Myxosarcina sp. GI1: one gene and its partner. The protein of the gene in region 1 interacts with the protein of each later gene in a pairwise test. Links are inferred from orthologs where the notes say so. Each region holds a gene or a part of one and is shown in the gene's direction. Other genes may lie near its edges. The genes, in order: KV40_RS13355 and def.

What was found.
Region 2: the proteins of KV40_RS13355 (region 1) and def interact in binary tests that used the Escherichia coli proteins (3 or more experiments, as listed by UniProt). The link is inferred for Myxosarcina sp. GI1 from one-to-one orthologs.

What each region holds. Positions count from the first base shown.
Region 1 is NZ_JRFE01000017.1:106,512-112,861, forward strand. The notes cover bases 3,375-6,350. They hold KV40_RS13355 (aspartate-semialdehyde dehydrogenase), read left to right. Parts: upstream 3,375-4,330; coding sequence 4,331-5,371; downstream 5,372-6,350. Other genes in these bases: tig (trigger factor), read right to left, coding at 3,375-3,882; dapA (4-hydroxy-tetrahydrodipicolinate synthase), read left to right, coding at 5,415-6,302. Also shown: KV40_RS13335 (M48 family metallopeptidase), read right to left, coding at 1-138; ATP-dependent protease ATP-binding subunit ClpX, read right to left, coding at 164-1,501; ATP-dependent Clp endopeptidase proteolytic subunit ClpP, read right to left, coding at 1,537-2,211; more of tig, read right to left, coding at 2,446-3,374.
Region 2 is NZ_JRFE01000026.1:58,545-64,884, reverse strand. The notes cover bases 1,135-4,100. They hold def (peptide deformylase), read left to right. Parts: upstream 1,135-2,320; coding sequence 2,321-2,881; downstream 2,882-4,100. Other genes in these bases: KV40_RS20490 (NUDIX hydrolase), read right to left, coding at 4,095-4,100; KV40_RS20495 (M28 family peptidase), read right to left, coding at 3,253-4,092; KV40_RS20500 (hypothetical protein), read left to right, coding at 2,926-3,129; KV40_RS20510 (glycoside hydrolase family 9 protein), read left to right, coding at 1,135-2,166. Outside these bases: KV40_RS20515 (hypothetical protein), read left to right, coding at 1-193; more of KV40_RS20510, read left to right, coding at 217-1,134; more of KV40_RS20490, read right to left, coding at 4,101-4,553; argH (argininosuccinate lyase), read right to left, coding at 4,586-5,971; KV40_RS20480 (hypothetical protein), read right to left, coding at 6,046-6,261. UniProt on the Escherichia coli protein: Removes the formyl group from the N-terminal Met of newly synthesized proteins. Requires at least a dipeptide for an efficient rate of reaction. N-terminal L-methionine is a prerequisite for activity but the enzyme has broad specificity at other positions.

The sequences.
Region 1 (6,350 bases):
GGCAACCGAACCGAGTAGGCTGCGTATAGCAATATCTAATCCAGGCACTTGTTTTAAGGCTGTAGTCGCCTGTAGATCTAGCGGATGGCGAAAGCGATCGGCTCTCAAGCCTATTAAAGTTTTTTTACTTAAGTCCATTGAGCAATTGATTAATGTTTAATTTTTAAGCAGACTCGGGTTTGGGGTAAGAAGTAGGATGAACTAGCAATTCGGCAGTAGAACGTTTTTCTACCATTTCTTTAGTAATAGTACAGCGACCAACATCCTTACGCGAAGGCAGTTCGTACATTACTTCCAACATCAATTCTTCAACAATACCTCGCAAGGCTCTCGCTCCAGTTTTACGGCGGTAAGCTTCTTTGGCGATCGCTCTGATGGCATCTTCAGTAAATTCTAACTGGATATTGTCCATCCCCAGCAGTTTTTGATACTGCTTGACTAGGGCATTGCGGGGTTTGGTCAAAATCTGTACTAGAGTATCTTCGTCAAGAGATTCCAAGGCAGCGGTTACGGGGATACGACCGACAAATTCGGGAATCATGCCAAATTTGACCAAGTCGTCTAATTCTAATTTTTGCAAGATATCGGCAGTGCGTTTTTCTTTGGAAGGTAGGGTTTCTCCCTGTTGGATAAAGCCCATAGATTTTTTACCGATGCGGCGTTCTACCACCTTATCTAAACCGACAAATGCCCCACCGCAGATAAAGAGAATATTTTTGGTATCGATTTGAATACAGTCTTGATAGGGATGCTTTCTACCTCCTTGAGGCGGAACGTTGGCTACCGTACCTTCCAACATTTTTAACAGAGCCTGCTGTACTCCTTCACCCGACACATCGCGAGTAATAGAGGGATTTTCACTTTTGCGAGCAATTTTATCGATTTCGTCGATATAAATAATTCCTCGTTGGGCTTCTTCCACATCTAAATCGGCAACTTGTAGCAACCGTAGCAAAATATTTTCTACGTCTTCTCCGACATATCCTGCTTCGGTGAGAGTGGTGGCATCGGCTACGGCAAAGGGAACCTGTAATATTCTTGCTAGAGTTTGTGCCAATAGAGTTTTACCACAGCCAGTTGGACCGATAAGCAGAACATTTGATTTTTGTAGTTCTACGGCATCGTCTTTATCGCGACCGCCATTAGTAAGACTGAGACGCTTGTAGTGATTGTACACTCCAACTGACAGAACCTTTTTAGCTTCTTCCTGTCCGATGACGTGTTCGTCCAGACAGTTTTTAATTTCTATAGGTTTGGGTATATCGTCAAAGGTCATGCCGCCAGAGCGTGATTTTCGTTTGGGCTTAGTTTCTCCTCCATTAGGTACGGAAGGAGCCGACATAACTGCTCCTTCCTCCATCAACTCCTCATCTAAAATCTCGTTACATAACTCTACGCATTCATCACAAATATACACCCCTGGACCTGCGATTAATTTTCTGACTTGTTCCTGTGATTTGCCGCAAAACGAACATTTTAAATGGGAGTCGTATTTAGACATTTATACCTCTAGATATCTAATATGAACTGAATTATTTAGGTAGTTAATTCTGCCGTTACCGACTTAGAAATCATGCGATCGATTAGACCATATTCTTTAGCTTCCTCAGAAGACATATAAAAATCTCTTTCGGTATCGGCAGCTATCTTGTCAAAAGGTTGACCTGTATGTTCGGCAATTAGTTCGTTAAGTCTTTGTTTGATGTAAAGAATTTCTCTTGCCTGAATTTCAATATCTACTGCTTGTCCCTGCGCTCCACCTAATGGTTGGTGAATCATAATTCTAGAGCTAGGAAGTGCCATGCGTTTTCCTTTGGTGCCTCCCGATAGCAAAAAAGCACCCATGCTGGCAGCAATACCATAACAGATTGTTACTACATCGGGTTGAATTTGCTGCATTGTGTCATAGATTGCCATTCCCGCATAAACAGAGCCGCCTGGAGAGTTGATATAGATTTGAATGTCTTTTTCTGGGTCTTCGGCTTCTAGATAAAGTAATTGTGCCACTATAGAGTCGGCAACTTTATCATCGATTGCCGTACCTAAAAACACAATTCTCTCTCTTAAAAGACGAGAATAAATATCAAATGCTCGTTCGCCAATACCCGATTGCTCGACGACCATAGGAATGACATTATTTTCTGTAAAAAGCGACTGTATTTTTGGTCGGTTTTTACTGGAGAAACTGTAGTGTGAATGCGATTCTAGCATAGGTTTGTGAGGGGAGATTTGTCGCGGTAATTTATAATAAATTTACTTTTTTCGATTTTTCTTAATTTTAAAAAACTGAAAACTCAGTCGATGTCTATTAACTATTATGCCTCACACTCTATAGTTAGCGGATAAAACTATTCCTTGGGATATCTACCCTTATGACTATTAAAAGACTGAGATAAAATATTGCAGCTCGACTGAGACAATGGCAAATCACATAAACATATAGATTTATTCTGATTCTGCCGACTCGCTTTCGGTAACAGTAGCTGCTTCGACTTCGATCGCCTCATCATCGGCTACGTTACTTTCTAAGGGAGCCGCAGTTTCAGAAGCTTCGGTGTCGGCTTCAGATTTTAGAGATCCTTCTGGAACGAGTTTAACCGTTACTTTCTCTCTCAGCCAGTCAAAAGTTTTTTCATTTATTAAATCTTCTGTCACCATTTTTTTCAACTTATCGCGATCGATGTCTTGAGAGTTGAGATTTGCTTCTACCTCTTTGATTTTATCGGCGATCGCCGTTTCCTCTGGCTTGAGTCCTTCTTTTTCGGCTATTGCCTCAATAATTTTGGCTTTTTTAAGATTTTCAATCGCCTCTGGTTTGGCACTTTCTCGCATTTGAGGTATGCGGTCTTTAGTTATCAGTTGATTTACATCCAAACCCATCTGCTGCATCTGCATTACGGTTTTAGTCAAAACATTAGTAACCTCTTCTTGAATCCAAGTTTCTGGTACTTCCAAACTGCTTTGTTCTAGTAAAGCCGCAGCGATCGCTTCATTAACATTATTTTTGGTGCGATTTTCTGCCTGTTCTTGAAACTGCTTGACCAGGGTTTCCCGCAGTGCGTCTAGAGTTTCAAATTCACCATTACTAGCTTCCTCGGCAAAATCGTCGTCTAATTCTGGCAATTCTTTAGTTTTTAGTTCTTTAAGAGTAATGCTAAATACGGCTGGTTTGCCAGCTAAATCTTCCTGGGGATAATCTTCGGGAAACGTGACAGAAACTTCTTTGGTTTCTTCGGGCTTCATGCCGACTATTCCTTCTACCATACCGGGAATGAGTTTGCCTTCTACTAATTCGACTTGAAAATCGGTGGCACTTCCACCTTCTATTTCTTCTCCTGTAGACAGCGTACCTTTAAAATCCACAAGAGCGACATCGCCCATTTCTGCTTCCCGATCTTCGATTGGCACCAAATCTGCCTGTTGCTGGCGTTGCTGTTCGAGGCGGTCTTCTACCTGTTGCGGATCGTAGACAATTTCTTCGGCTGTTACCTCAAGGTTATTGTAATCTCCCAGCTCTACCGTTGGCGGAACATCAACGGCGATCGCAAAAGTCAGGCTGTCTCCTGGATTGTACTGCTGTAAGAGTTCCTCAAAATTAGAACGCAAATTGTAGTTACCGAGAGCGTCAATTGCTTCTTGCTCGATCGCTTGGGGAATAGACTTTTGAATTAGCTCTTCTAAAGCAGCAGCTTTAATTCGCTGCTTGCCAATTCTTTGTAGTAGAATTTGACGGGGCACTTTACCCTTGCGAAACCCAGGAATATTGCTAGAGGTTGCAAGGCTGCTTACCATTTCTTCGTAAGCGTTATCCGAGGCTTCAGCGGAAATTTCTATTTCTAAACCTATTTGGCTGTCAGGAAGTTGTTCCTGGGTTACTTTCATCGATGCTTCTATCTCTATATTGTTTAGTTCTTTTTATTATGAATCTCGTTAGAGAAAAAGTAACTTAAAAATAAAATTAAGACTCGCTCTCAAGTAACGAAATTAACCAACGGTCAATTGACAACAAGACCTCGCGTTGTAAAGACGAGTCTTGAAGGACGGCTTTTGTTTCGGAGTAAACCTCCAAGGCTTCGATTGGGTATGGCGCGGTATCCTTGCCATCTCTTTCGCTCGAAATCGTGTCCTCTTCTGACTTGGTCAATTAACCACTAGCCATGATAGTACAACATTGCCAAGCGCAACATTTTATTACTTATTGTCTCAAATAGCTTATGGTACGATCGGGACTAGCTCGAAATTAGTTAAATTAACTTTATTTATTTTAGTATTTTAGTATCGGGAAGGGCGATCGCCTGGAAAATGAAAATTAAATTGGAGGTTATTGTAATTGTCTAAAGAAGTAAATATCGCTATTTTGGGAGCAACGGGGGCTGTAGGACAAGAACTGCTCGAACTGTTAGCAGAGCGTCAATTTCCCGTGAAAAATTTAAAGTTGCTGGCTTCTGCTCGCTCGGTAGGTAGTAAAATTGAATTTCAAGGTACCGAGCTAACTGTAGAAGAAGTTACTTCAGACTCTTTTGACGATGTCGATATCGTTTTGGCATCTGCTGGCGGTTCGACTTCCAAAGCCTGGGCTAAAACCGCAGTAAAGGCAGGTGCTGTAGTTATCGATAACTCTAGCGCGTTTCGGATGAACCCAGATGTACCTTTAGTAGTACCCGAAATTAATCCGCAAGCGGCAAGTAAACATCAGGGAATTATTGCCAACCCCAACTGTACGACAATTTTGATGGGACTGGCAATTTATCCCCTACATCGAGAACAGTCTCTCAAGCGGGTTGTGGTAGCTACTTATCAATCTGCTTCGGGTGCTGGTGCTAGAGCAATGGCGGAGTTAAAAACCCAGGCTAAAGCAATTTTAGCTGGGGAAACTCCCCAGGCTGAAGTTTTACCCCATCCCATCGCTTTCAATCTATTTCCCCATAATTCTCCCCTCGACGAACGGGGATATTGTGAGGAAGAAATGAAAATGGTCAATGAAACCAGAAAAATTTTTGACGCACCAGAACTAAAAGTTAGTGCAACCTGCGTTCGCGTACCCGTACTGAGAGCGCATTCAGAGACAGTTAACCTGGAATTCGAGCGTCCTTTTAGCGTCGAACGAGCCAGAGAAATTTTGGCTAACGCACCTGGAGTTAAATTGGTCGAAGATTGGCAGAGTAATTATTTTCCTATGCCCATAGATGCTACTGGCAAAGATCCAGTATTAGTAGGAAGGATTCGGCAAGATATTTCTCATCCTAATAGTTTAGAGCTATGGTTGTGTGGCGACCAAATTCGTAAAGGAGCAGCTTTGAATGCCGTACAGATAGCAGAACTTATGTTAGCGGAAAATTTGTTGACTACCTCTACTTCAATGGCAATTTGACAACAAAATAATTAGTGTTTAAGATTTACAAGCGATCGCGCCAATGACTAACGAACCTTTTGGTAGAGTAATTACGGCAATGGTAACTCCCTTTGCCGAAGATGGCAGTGTTGACTACACAGTTGCCGAAAAATTAGCCGTTTATTTAGTAGAAAACGGGAGTGATGGGGTGGTAGTTTGTGGTACTACTGGAGAATCTCCTACTTTGAGTTGGTCGGAAGAATACGAACTATTTAAAGTAGTCAAGCAAGCAGTAGGAAACAAAGCTAAAGTAATTGCAGGAACTGGCTCAAACTCTACCTCAGAAGCGATCGCGGCAACCCAGAAAGCTGCTAAACTGAATTTAGATGGTTCTTTGCAGGTAGTACCTTATTACAATAAACCACCACAAGCAGGGCTGTACAGACATTTTGAAGCGATCGCCAAAGCCTGTCCCGATTTACCGATGATGCTTTATAATGTTCCAGGACGTACTAGCCGTAATCTAGAAGCTACAACAGTAGCAAAGCTAGCCGAACTAGATAATATTTTGGCGATTAAAGAAGCTAGTGGTAGTGTCGAACAGGCTGGTCATATTCATCGCCTGTCACCAGAGTTGGCAATTTATTCTGGTGAAGATGTTTTAACTTTACCCCTACTAACGATGGGAGCAGTGGGAGTGGTCAGCGTAGCTTCTCACTTGGTAGGGAAGCAAATGCAGGAAATGATTTCGGCGTTTAGAGAAGGCAACAATCGAGGGGCAACTGCAATACAAATCGAGCTTTTGCCGTTATTTGAAGCTTTATTTATGACTACTAATCCCATTCCTGTAAAGACAGCATTAAATTTACAAGGATGGAATGTCGGTAGTTTGCGTTCTCCTCTTTGCGAGTTAGAATTAAGTTCGACTGAAAAATTAAAAGCAACTTTAGCTCAACTAAATATACTGTGAATTTGTTGTTATTACTTATTTATTTCGTTACTATTTAATAATCTATTT
Region 2 (6,340 bases), on another replicon or contig:
TACTTTTGATGGCAGTCACTATTCTGTAGCAGTGAACGACGAAATTGCGGATATTTTACAGGGAAAACCTGTCAGCTTTGGGCTAAAAGTAAATAAATACAGTTTTGAAGAATATCGCCGTCTTTATTTAGAAGAAATACGAAAATTTTTAGCCGAACATGACCAATTAAAACGTTGGCAAGGAGAATTTTAATTTAATTAAACTACATAACTGTAATGAAACCTATTGGCAAGATCGCTCGTTTAAAAAGCACTAAAAAAATTGGTACTATCATTTCTTTTCTACTAGTATTTTTTATCTCATCTTTGCCGCTAAAATCCACAACTCAGTTTAACTACGGCGAAGCCTTACAAAAATCGATACTATTTTATGAAGCGCAGCAGGCAGGAGAGCTACCTGACTGGAATCGTGTTCCCTGGCGCGGGAATGCTGCCATTGACGATGGTGCAGATGTCGGCATCGATCTAAGTGGTGGTTGGTTTGATGCTGGAGATCACGTTAAGTTTGGGTTTCCGATGGCGGCTAGTGCAACTACTCTGGCTTGGGGAGGAATTGAATATTACGATGCTTACCAGAACTCAGGACAGCTAGACGCTCTAACTAAAAACATTAGATGGGTAACAGATTATTTTTTAAAAGCTTTTGCTAACGATACTCCAGAAAATTACGTACTATACGGACAGGTAGGCAACGCCGAACTAGATCATAATTGGTGGGGGGCGGCAGAAGTAGTTCGCTATCAAATGGAACGACCTGCATACAAGATAGATACTAATTGTCCTGGTTCGGATTTAGCCTCGGAAACTTCTGCCGCGCTAGCTTCAGCCTCAATTTTATTTCGCAAAACTGGCGATATTGATTATGCCAATTTGTTAGTAACAAAAGCCGAACGTCTTTATGAATTTGCCGATCGCTATCGAGGTGCTTATTCAGACTGTATCACTGCAGCCGTACCATATTACAAATCTTACAGTGGCTATCAAGACGAGTTGGTTTGGGGAGCGATTTGGCTGCATAAAGCCAAGCAAGCTCAAAATTACAGTTATGGTGGAGAATATTTAAGTAAAGCGATCGCTGAATATCAGGCGATGTCTAAACCTTATAACTATACTTTTATTACCGACGATAAGTCCTACGGAGTTTATGTTTTGTTGGCAAAAGAAACTGAAGATCCAGAATACCAGCAAAGAGCCGAAGCCTGGTTGGATTTTTGGTCTACTGGCTACCAGGGAGAAAAAATTCAGTATACTCCAGGAGGTTTGGCTTTTTTGACTAAATGGGGTTCGCTGGCTCTAGCTGCCAATACGAGTTTTGTCGGCTTTGTCTATAGCGACTGGTTGCGAGAGCGTGGTGAAATTGCTAAGGCAGACCGCTATTTTAATTTTGGCGTAAGTCAGATTAACTATATTTTGGGAAACAATCCCCATAACCGCAGTTATCTAATTGGCTATGGTCATAATTATCCACAAAATCCCCATCATCGAACTGCTCATGGAAGTTGGACGAACGATAGCAACAACCCCGCACAAAGCCGCAACCTGTTGATTGGTGCTTTGGTAGGAGGACCAGACGAACATGACAACTGGCAAGACAATCGCAACGACTGGGTTGCTAATGAAGTGGCAATTGGCTACAACGCAGGGTTTTCAGGTGCGTTGGCAAAAATGTATGCTGAGTTTGGCGGTCAACCTACAGCCAATATTGTTTTTGAGCCGCCAGAAACAGAGCAAATTTATGTAGAAACAGATATTAAAAAAGCCAGAAACCAAGCATTAGTAACGGCTTCGATTATCAATAAATCGGCTTTCCCCGCTCGCGGATTAGAAAATGCTGCCTTAAGAGTTTTTTATACTATCGATCCCAAGTATGCCGAAACAGTATCGGTATCTAGCAACAACAGCGAATGTTTTAATTCTTCTTCATCACCAGTAAAAGTAGAGCAAAATCTTTACTATGCAGAAATTAGCTGTCAGGGAACGGTTATTTATCCTGGGGGAGAATCGCAATATCGCAAACAAGCTGAGATCGCGCTGAACTCTAACGCAAACAACAATGATAACTATGGGCTTTTAGATAATATTACTAGTATTTTTGCTCGACCGCTAGAGGTCGTGAACCTTGAATTGCGCGATCGCCAAGAATTAATTTGGAGTCACAAATTTTGAGCGAACGCTTTCAGTAACTGTAAACTTTTACCGTTTTCTCGCTCTATTGTTTTCGATTTAAATGCGGTTTTAGAAAATCTTAAATCCACTACAGCAACAGCTATTAGTATTTAACGATAAAATATAATTAAAGAGATAATAATTTACTTTAAATATGACCTCTGTAGTCACCACAGAAAAGAAAAAATTAGCCCAACCACCTTTAGAACTTCATTATTTAGGCGATCGCGTCTTGCGTCAACCAGCCAAACGCATTTCCAAAGTAGACGATAAAATTGCCTCTCTCATTGAAGAGATGCTGCAAACTATGTACAGTTCCGACGGTATTGGTTTGGCAGCACCTCAAGTAGGCGTTAATAAACAGTTAATCGTGATTGATTGCGAACCTAATAAGCCTGAAGATACATCTTTAGTGTTAATCAATCCTAAAATTATTAAGTTTGGCGATCGCCTCTGCAAAGCTGAAGAAGGATGTTTGAGTATTCCTGGGGTTTATTTAGAAGTCACCCGTCCCGAAGAGATTATAGTATCCTACAAGAACGAACGGGGAAAACCTTGTAAATTAAAAACTACTGGCTTATTATCTAGAGTTATCCAGCACGAAATGGATCATCTTAACGGCGTGATGTTTGTCGATCGCGTTGAGAACAATTTGGCACTAACAGCGGAATTACAAAAAAAAGGATTCGATCTTGGTGCAGTCAAGCCAGTTTAATAAACTAAAAGCAAAATTAGAGGAGTAAACTTTAGGTGACACCAATAACAATTAAAAGTGGTGTATTACTATTGCTTTGCTGTATTACAGCAATTGCAGCAGTTGGTTCGGTTTTTGAGTTGTCTTCTGGCAATCCCGAATTAGGTAGTTTGACTACCAGTATTATTTTGGCAGCTAGCATTCCCTTAACTGGGATCTTGTTTTGGGCGGCAGTACAAGATACTAAAGCCAAGCAAAATCAACAATAACCAGCTGTAGTCTGGTAATGATAAATCCAATAAATGAGTAGGATGGGCAAATTTCTTCCAGTTGTCGGCAATTACCAAAGCGATCTTTGCCCACCTTACATACGGTAAACAATCGGATTGAGTTTAAATCGCTTCTATAGCCACAATTAAACTCTGACAGACATTGGTTAAAAAATTGAGATCTAAGCTGTCGATAGTATCGCTAGAGCGATGATAGTTGGGGTTGCGTAGCATAGCCGTGTCTGTAATCATGATGGCGCGATATCCTTGTTGCCAAAAAGGATAGTGATCGCTCAACCCTGTTTGGGGTATCCACTTGCCACTGCTAGGATCGGGCAAAAACTGACATGGTGTACCCTGGCGTTTTATCTGACGACTGAGGTGAAACAGATCGCCAAGAGCCGCCAAATTGCCTACTAAAGCAATAAAATTACCGCGATCGGGATAAAAACGCTTAATTAGATCGGGATAGGTCTGAGAGTTAGGCGTATCGTCACAGTAGCCAAGCATTTCTAGCGACAGCATCAGGCGCAAAGCTTGTCCCTTAGCTTTGAGAGCTCGGGCATAAGCAGTGCTACCCAACATGCCATACTCTTCTAAATCAAAAGCGACCAACCTCAGAGGATATTTCAACGGACAATCGCTAAAGTACTTTGCCATTTCCAGCAAAACAGCAACTCCCGTAGCGTTATCATCCGCACCTGGAGTTCCAGGAACGGCATCGTAATGCGCTCCTATTAAAATAGGTGGTAAATTGCGATTTTTACTTGCTGGCAAATCGAGAATTAAGTTTTGGTAAATTTTTTCTCTAACCGTAAATTCGTGAATTGTTACCGTTCCCAATAGTTCTAGCTGTTGGCGAATATATTCTCGTACCAGAAAGTGTCCGCCAGAAGCAACATAGGGATCTCTTTCTCTGACAATTTGTTGTAGATGTTCGTAGAGGCGACTTTCTATACTCATTTTTATTTAACGAGCGCGATTTTGCCATCAAGGTAATCTTTCAGCTGGCGGTCGTGGTCGTGGCTGAGATCGCCCAAGGGTAATTCTTCGGGTAAATAAGCTTTTGCCTGTAAAATTTCCAACTTATCTTCGATCTCTATCTCTCCTGTAACTTTAGCTTCTACTAAAACAGAAATTGAATGAAGGCGAGGATCGCGATAGGGATCGGAGTAAACACCGATTAAACGCTCGATGTTGACTAGTTCTAACCCCGTTTCTTCAGCTAATTCTCTTCGAGCGGCAGTAGGAATATCTTCTCCCCAGTCTACCATTCCCCCAGGCAGCCCCCATTTTTCTGAGTCGCTGCGCTGTACCAGGACGATACGTCCATCAGGCAAGACAGGAATAATTGTCGTTCCCGTCACGGGGTGGCGGAAAATAATGCCCATTACGGTAGAAATAAATCGCCAAGTACGACGCATAAGACAATAGCTAATTTAAAAAACGATTGGATTTATGAATTTAGCTGAGATTTGGCAACAGCGATCGCCTGTCGGACTCGTTCAAAACCAGTACCGCCATAACTATTTCGTGCCGATACTACTCTTTCTGGCGCGATCGCCTGATAGATGTCGGCTTCAAAAGCGGGATGAATCTGTTGCCATTCTTCCAAGCTTAAATCTTTGAGTAGTTTACCCGCAGCCAAACTAGTTTTAACTACTTTGCCAACTAAATTATAAGCTTCGCGAAATGGAACCTGCTTGGCTGCCAGATAATCGGCAACATCGGTAGCATTGGAAAAATCTTCAGCTACGGCAGCATTGAGTCTGGCGGTACGAAATTCAATGCCTTCATTTAGCAATATTGTCATTGCCGACAGACAACTTTTAACAGTTTTAACGCTATCAAAAATACCTTCTTTGTCTTCCTGCAAATCTTTGTTATAAGCTAACGGCAGTCCTTTCATAATTACCAGCAAAGCCTGAAGATGTCCGAAAACTCTACCTGTTTTGCCTCGCACTAGTTCGGGAATATCGGGATTCTTTTTTTGAGGCATGATGCTCGAACCAGTAGCGCAGCTATCTTTGAGAGTAATAAAGTTAAATTCTTGAGATGCCCAAAGAATCATTTCTTCACTCAAGCGGCTCAAATGCACCATAATCAGACTAGCGGCGCAGAGAAATTCAATAGCAAAATCGCGATCGCTGACTCCATCCAAACTATTTTCATAAGGGCGATCGAATTCTAACAATTTGGCACTGTATGCTCGATCTATAGGAAAAGTCGTTCCCGCTAAAGCACCGCAGCCCAAAGGGGATACATTTGTTCTTTTATATACGTCAGCCAATCTTTCCCAATCTCTTTGTGCCATTTGAAAATAGGCTAGTAGATGATGAGCCAAACTCAATGGCTGCGCCCGTTGCAGGTGAGTATAGCCAGGTATTAAAGTTTCTACGTGTTGTTCGGCTTGTGCCAATAAAGCTGACTGAAAGGCTTTGATTTGCTCCTGTGTTTGCTCGATTTCAGCCTTTAAATACAGACGAATATCAGTGCCTACCTGGTCGTTGCGCGATCGCGCCGTATGTAGTTTTTTACCAACATCGCCGACAATTTCGGTAAGCCTTTTTTCGACGGCAAAATGAACGTCTTCGGCTTCTACTCCTGGATTAAACTTTCCCTGACGATATTCTTGGCGAATTTGCTCTAACCCAGATACCAACAGTTCTGCTTCTGCATCGGAGATAATAGCTGTTTTGGCTAGCATTTTAGCGTGAGCAATCGAACCCGTAAGATCGTATTCAATTAATTGGATGTCGAAGCCAATACTAGCATTAAAAATAGCGATCGCGGGATTTAGGGCAGTTTCAAAGCGATCGCTCCAGGTCTGTTTCTCGGTCACGATTATATATTTATTGGTATTATGGGTCGCAATATATTTTAAATTAAATTATCGGCGATCGTTATACCAAATACTTAACCTGTAAATCCTTTAAAGGTATAGCCTAGAAAAGCACCAATTGCCAAAGCCCATGCCTGCCCTGATTCTAAAAAATTATTCCAGGCATCCTGCATTTGACCGAGAATGTCGGGGTCTTCGATTGACTGTGCCAAAATACTGGAAAATGCAACTAAATAATCGTAGGAGTTTTCTACAATTATCTGAAATAGCTGAATATCTAAAATTTCCATAGTCGAGCGATAACTTACTTAGTTTAGCTAGCAGAGCGACGACCAATCTAAACTAGAAAAGTTATAATCGCCTTATATT